Regions from separate parts of the Thiomonas sp. OC7 genome, predicted to be linked through region 1. Evidence: riboswitches for the same ligand, from Rfam matches in the RefSeq annotation. Region 1 holds a riboswitch; the other holds the start of a gene.
The links. A riboswitch is a leader RNA that binds a small molecule or an ion and turns the genes downstream of it on or off. The one in region 1 is predicted to bind S-adenosylhomocysteine.

Region 1 (3,405 bases):
TGCCCGAGGCCATGCGGCCTTACTTCCGCGACGTGAACGACCATGCCAACCGCATCAACGACACGGTGGGCGCGCTGCGCGAAATGCTCTCGGCGGCGATGAACGTCTCGGTCTCTCTTGTGACGCTGGAGCAAAACGAGGTGGTCAAGCGGCTGGCCGGCTGGGCCGCGCTGCTGGCCGTGCCCACGCTGCTCACCGGCTGGTTCGGCATGAACTTCCGGCACATGCCCGAGTTGGACTGGCGCTGGTCGTATCCGGCATTGCTCGTCTTCACACTGGGTTTGTGCGGCGGGCTGTACTACTGGCTCAAGCGCTCTCGCTGGTTGTAGCCAGGGTTCGCCCCACCCCAAACCCAAACTATTGCTCTTTTGCCACTAGAGCTTGCCGCCCATGCCCGACATCCACCACTTCGCCTTGTTCCTGCTCTCGGGCCTGCTGCTCAATATGACCCCCGGCGCGGATATGTTGTTCATCGTGTCGCGTAGTGCTGGGCAGGGGGTGAGGGCCGGGGCGATGGCGGCGCTGGGGGTTGGGGCGGGTTGTCTGGTGCATGTCACCGCGGCCGCAGTGGGGCTGTCGGCGCTGATTGCCGCGTCGGATCTGGCGTTCAACGTGGTCAAGTGGATGGGAGCGGCCTACCTGGTGTGGCTGGGGGTGGGTCTGCTGCGTGCAAGGACGCAGGCGCCAGCGGTTACAGCGCCGATGGCTGCCGCACCCTTGCGGGCGGTGTTCTGGCAAGGCGTGCTGACCAATGTGCTCAACCCGAAGATCGTGCTGTTTTTTCTGGCCTTTTTGCCGCAGTTCGTTGGCACCTCGACGCGCGGACAGGGCTGGGCGTTTCTGTTGCTCGGCGTGGTGTTCACCGTCAATGGCACGCTATTCAATCTGGGCGTGGCCTGGGTGGCGGCGCGGGCGCGCCATCTGGGGCGCATGCAGCGCCTGGCGCTTTGGGTGCGGCGGCTGACGGGCGTGGTGTTCGTCGGCTTGGGCCTGCGTCTGGCGTTGGCGTCGCGGGTGTAGAGCGGGACAAGTCAACGCGGCGCCGCAGTAATCCACTCCAGAATCAGGCGGTGCGCGGGTGGGAGCAGTCATTTCACGGCCTGCGGTGCGCGTGGCAAACCTGCGGCAAACCGATAGAATGTGTGGCTTCCCGAGGAGCGTTGCAACGCACGGGGCGAGTTGTTCGCCGCTGTCGCCAGGCTCGGGTCTTTGATCGCAGGCCGCTACACCTTGCTGGCGGCTTTCCTTCAACGGCGCTCACCCAACCCGTGCCGGGCGCGGGATGCGGTGCGCATCCGTTCCCGGCCACTTTGTTCGGAGTTTGTATGAACGCTGTGGTCGATATGAAAATTTCCCCTGATTATGTAATTGCCGACATCGGCCTAGCCGACTGGGGCCGCCGCGAGATTGCCATTGCCGAGAGCGAGATGCCCGCGCTCATGGCCATCCGCGAGGAATACGCCGCCCGCCAGCCGCTGCGCGGCGCGCGCATCACCGGCAGTCTGCACATGACCATCCAGACGGCCGTGCTGATCGAAACCCTGCAGGCGCTGGGGGCGCAGGTGCGCTGGGCGTCGTGCAATATTTTTTCCACCCAAGATCATGCCGCCGCGGCCATTGCCGCCAACGGCACGCCGGTATTCGCGGTGAAGGGCGAGTCGCTCGAAGATTATTGGGAATACACCCACCGCATTTTCGAGTGGACCGATGGCGGCTACTCCAACATGATTCTGGACGACGGCGGCGATGCCACCCTGCTGCTGCATCTGGGCGCTCGCGCCGAGGCCGACGCTGCCGCGCTCAACCACCCCACCAGCGAAGAAGAGCGCGTGCTGTTCGCCGCCATCAAGGCCAAGCTGGCGAAGGACGGCAAGTGGTATTCCACCCGCCTGGCGCAGATCAAGGGTGTGACCGAGGAAACGACGACCGGCGTGCACCGCCTCTATCAGATGCACCAGCGCGGCGAGCTGAAGTTTCCTGCGATCAACGTCAATGACAGCGTGACCAAGAGCAAGTTCGACAACCTCTATGGCTGCCGCGAAAGTCTGGTGGACGGCATCAAGCGCGCCACCGATGTGATGGTCGCCGGCAAGATCGCCGTGGTCGCCGGTTACGGCGACGTGGGCAAAGGCTCGGCACAGGCGCTGCGCGCGCTGTCGGCCCAGGTGTGGGTGACCGAGATCGACCCGATCTGCGCCCTGCAGGCCGCGATGGAAGGCTATCGCGTGGTGAACATGGACTATGCCTGCGACAAGGCCGACATTTTCGTCACCGCCACCGGCAACTACCACGTCATCACCCACGACCACATGGCCCGCATGAAGAACCAGGCCATCGTCTGCAATATCGGTCACTTCGACAACGAGATCGACGTCGCGGGCATCGAGAAGTACCAGTGGGAAGAGATCAAGCCGCAGGTCGATCACATCATCTTCCCGGACGGGAAACGCATTATCCTGCTGGCCAAGGGCCGTCTGGTGAATCTGGGCTGCGGCACCGGCCATCCGAGCTACGTCATGAGCTCCAGCTTCGCCAACCAGACCCTGGCGCAGATCGAGCTGTTCACCAAGACTGGCGAATACCCTGTGGGCGTCTACACCCTGCCCAAGCACCTCGACGAGCATGTCGCGCGTCTGCAGCTCAGCACCCTCAATGTGCAGCTCACCACGCTGAGCGACCAGCAGGCCGCCTACATCAATGTGCCCAAAGACGGCCCGTACAAGCCGGCCCACTACCGGTACTGATGCGCATGGCTTCCGCACAATCGGTTTCTCCTCGGGTCAATCTGAGCTTCGAGTTCTTCCCGCCCAAGACGCCCGAGGGTGCGGACAAACTCCGGGCGGTGCGGCAGCGTCTGTACGCACGTCAGCCCGAGTTCTGTTCCGTGACCTTCGGCGCCGGCGGCTCCACGCAGGAAGGCACGCTGCAGACGGTGCGCGGCATCCTCGCCGAAGGCGTGGATGCCGCGCCCCATCTGTCGTGCATCGGTGCCAGCCGTGATTCGGTGCGCGGGCATCTGCGCGACTTTCAGGCTGCGGGCGTCAAACGTCTCGTGGCGTTGCGTGGCGACCTGCCTTCGGGCTACGGCATCGGCGGCGAGTTCCACCATGCCAGCGATCTGGTGGCGTTCATCCGCGACGAAATGGGCAGCGCGTTTCACATCGAAGTGGCCGCCTATCCCGAGATGCATCCGCAGGCCAGAAGCCCGCTCGATGATCTGCAGCATTTCGCCGACAAGGTACGCGCCGGGGCGAACTCGGCCATCACGCAGTACTTCTACAGCGCTGCGGCCTATCGCCGTTTTGTCGACGACGTGCGCGCCCTCGGTCTCGACGTGCCCGTGGTGCCGGGCATCATGCCCATCACCAATTCCAGCCAGCTTTTGCGCTTCTCTGAAGTGTGCGG
Region 2 (3,405 bases), 1.8 Mb from region 1:
CAGTCGATTTTGCTTTTGTTGGCGCGGGCGGCGGCCAGTGGCACCAAGGGCGTTACGCGCTTGTTGGCGTGCAGAATCCGCACCTTTTCGTAGTCGGCCTCGATCTCGGCGATATAGGCCGCTGCCTGATCGGACAGCAGGCTCTGCGCCACGCCTACACTGCGCGAGGCGTCGGGCACATACACCACCGGCCCTTCGTAATGCGGGGAAATTTTCACCGCGGTGTGCACCCGGCTGGTGGTGGCGCCGCCGATGAGCAGTGGCATCTTGCGGCTGCGGAAGTAGTCGTCGCGTTGCATCTCGGCGGCCACATGCTGCATTTCTTCGAGGCTCGGGGTGATGAGGCCGGACAGCCCGATGATGTCGGCGCCTTCTTCACGCGCCTTGGCCAGAATGTCCTTGGCGGGCACCATCACGCCCATGTTCACCACTTCGAAGTTGTTGCACTGGAGCACCACGGTGACGATGTTCTTGCCGATGTCGTGCACGTCGCCCTTCACCGTGGCGATGACGATCTTGCCCTTGGCGCGCACATCGCAACCGGCGGCCTGCATTTCCAGCTTCTCGGCTTCGATGTAGGGCAGCAGATGGGCCACGGCTTGCTTCATCACCCGCGCACTCTTGACGACCTGGGGCAGGAACATCTTGCCCGCGCCGAACAAGTCGCCGACCACGTTCATGCCGTCCATCAGCGGGCCTTCGATGACGTGCAGCGGCCGCCCGCCTTCGGCACGGATGGTCTGCCAGACTTCTTCGGTGTCTTCGACGATGAAGTCGGTAATGCCGTGCACCAGCGCGTGGCTCAGACGCTGGCGCACCGGCAGCTCGCGCCAGGCCAGTCGGGCTGTATCGTCTTTGGCCGCGCCCTTCACCGCTTCGGCCACTTCGAGCAGGCGCTCGGTGGCGTCGGGGCGGCGGTTGAGCACCACGTCTTCCACGCGCTCGCGCAACTCGGGGTCGAGGTCGTCGTAAACGCCCATTTGCCCGGCGTTGACGATGCCCATGTCCATCCCGGCGGCAATGGCGTGATACAGGAACACGGTGTGGATGGCCTCGCGCACCGGCTCGTTGCCGCGGAAGCTGAAACTCACGTTGGACACGCCGCCCGACACCTTGGCACCGGGCAGGTTCTGCTTGATCCAGCGCGTGGCGTTGATGAAATCGACCGCGTAGTTGTTGTGCTCCTCGATGCCGGTGGCGATGGCGAAAATGTTGGGATCGAAAATGATGTCTTCCGCCGGAAACCCCACCTGATCGACCAACAGGCGATAGGCGCGCTCGCAGATCTGCGTCTTGCGCTCGAAAGTGTCGGCCTGCCCCTGCTCATCGAACGCCATGACCACGGTGGCCGCGCCATAGCGGCGCAGCAGCCGCGCCTGGCGGATGAACTCGACCTCTCCCTCTTTCATGGAGATGGAGTTCACCACCGCCTTGCCTTGCACGCAGCGCAGCCCCGCCTCGATCACGCTCCACTTGGAACTGTCGATCATCACCGGCACACGGGCGATGTCGGGCTCGGAGGCCATGAGGTTGAGAAAGCGCACCATCGCCGCCTTGCTGTCGAGCATGGCTTCGTCCATATTGACATCGATGATCTGCGCGCCGTTTTCCACCTGCTGCCGTGCCACGGCCAGCGCCTTGTCGTACTCCCCGGCGAGGATCATGCGGGCGAAGGCTTTGGAACCCGTCACATTGGTGCGCTCGCCGATGTTGACGAACAGCGAGCCGGGGCCGACGATGAGCGGCTCGAGGCCGGAGAGTTGCAGCGGGGGCAGGGCGGGGGCGGTTGCGTCTTGGGACATGGGATCTCGATCAGTTGTCAGCCTTCGTCACCGCGCAGGGGAAGAAGGGATGAGCGCCGTTGAGACCCCAAGCCTGACCCCTGCCGCACACTTCGCGGCAGGCGCTGCAACGCTCCTTGGAGTGACCTATTGTAAATATCAATAGGAATGAGGTGCACCGGGCCTACCATGCATTCGTAAACCCATCCATCGCCATGCCCGATCGCCGACCTTCCCAGCAGTCCGTCCACGCCACTTGGGCGCCGCGCATTGCGCAGTTGCTGCTGCGTCAGCCCGGCCACCGGCTGACTGCGGAAGATGCCGTACTCATCGCCAACCAGATGCAGGTGCGCTGGATGCAGGCGGGCACGCGCTTCATTCAGCAGGATGACGACACGCACGACGGCACCATTCTGATGCTGCTGTATGGCGAGGTGAGTGTGGAGAAAGCGCCGCAGCACCAAGGCGACAGTCTGGTGGTTTCCATCGCCAAGGCCGGGCAGATGTTCGGGGAAATGGGCGTCTTGCTCGATGCGCCGCGCAGCGCGAGTTGCGTGGCCTATTCCGATGTGGCCCTGGCCGAACTCAGCCGCGAAGCGCTGGAGCGGCTGCTGGTCGAGCATCCCGCAACGGCGGCGCGTCTCGCTCTGGGCATCGCCAGCCGTCTGGCCGAGCATCTGCGCGACACCTCGAACAAGCTCACTTCGATGTCGCGCCTGGTCAGCGCCATGCACCCGGCTATTCGCGCGCAGATGCTGGGGCCGAAGTCGGGTTTTTCGGCTAGCCAGTTGGCCGATCCGACGGCGCCGGATTGAATCAAAGCCGCCCCACGGCTTCCGCAGCCAGCCAGCTCACCACGCTGGCGAGCAGAAACACCAGAAATCCGATGTTGTTTTCCATCCCCAGGCGCTCGGTGAAAAACCGGCGCAGGCCATAAACGGCAAAGGGATAGATGATGACGGAGACGAAAAATCCGGCCACGGCAAGCGTCCTGAAATCGCGGGGAATTTATTGTGTCGCGTCCGGCGGGCTGAAGGTGTGTGCGGCTGTAAAAGCGCGTTGAAAAACGAAAACCGAGGCCGGCGGCGCGTTGCGCCAGGCCAGCCCGGCGCGTCGCACCTGCAGACCGAGTTCTTCGCGCAAGGCGCGTGAAACCGGGCTGGCATGACCGTAGGTGAACTGCACAAAGCAACCGCCGGGCCGGAGTACGGAAAACGCCTCGTTCAGAATGGAGCGTTGCGTGGCACGCGGCATGGAAAGCAGGCCCAGCCCGCTGATCACCGCGTCCGCTGGGCCGCCCAGCAGGTAGCCCGAAGCCTGTGCCGCGGTTCGCAGCGCGCAGGCATCGGCCTGGATCAGCTGCAGATCAGGAAATCGCTGCCGCAGCAGACCGTGCAACGAGGCATCGCGCTCGACGACCAGCAGATTGGCGCAGTGCAAACCGTGCTCGATGAGCGCGCGGGTGAAGGCGCCCGTGCCCGCGCCGAGCTCGATCACCCGCTGCTGGGCCGGATCGCTTTCGGGCAGCAGCGAAAGCGGCTTGAGCATTTTCTGGCTGAGCTGCCGCCCTGAGGGCAGCACGGCTGCCACACCCATGGGGTCGCGTGCCCAGGCGCGCAGGAAA

Region 2: linked by a shared signal. The riboswitch ahead of metH (methionine synthase) and the one ahead of ahcY (adenosylhomocysteinase) in region 1 are both predicted to bind S-adenosylhomocysteine.

The regions. Positions count from the first base shown of each region.
Region 1 is NZ_LR131953.1:3,260,270-3,263,674, forward strand. Features, by position in the region: gene corA (magnesium/cobalt transporter CorA) at 1-329, shown strand, start outside; gene BIO17B3_RS15645 (LysE family translocator) at 391-1,020, shown strand; S-adenosyl-L-homocysteine riboswitch at 1,147-1,266, shown strand; gene ahcY (adenosylhomocysteinase) at 1,326-2,744, shown strand; gene metF (methylenetetrahydrofolate reductase [NAD(P)H]) at 2,750-3,405, shown strand, end outside.
Region 2 is NZ_LR131953.1:1,487,518-1,490,922, reverse strand. Features, by position in the region: gene metH (methionine synthase) at 1-1,802, opposite strand, end outside; S-adenosyl-L-homocysteine riboswitch at 1,847-1,926, opposite strand; gene BIO17B3_RS07195 (Crp/Fnr family transcriptional regulator) at 1,997-2,596, shown strand; gene BIO17B3_RS07190 (hypothetical protein) at 2,598-2,762, opposite strand; gene BIO17B3_RS07185 (class I SAM-dependent methyltransferase) at 2,790-3,405, opposite strand, start outside.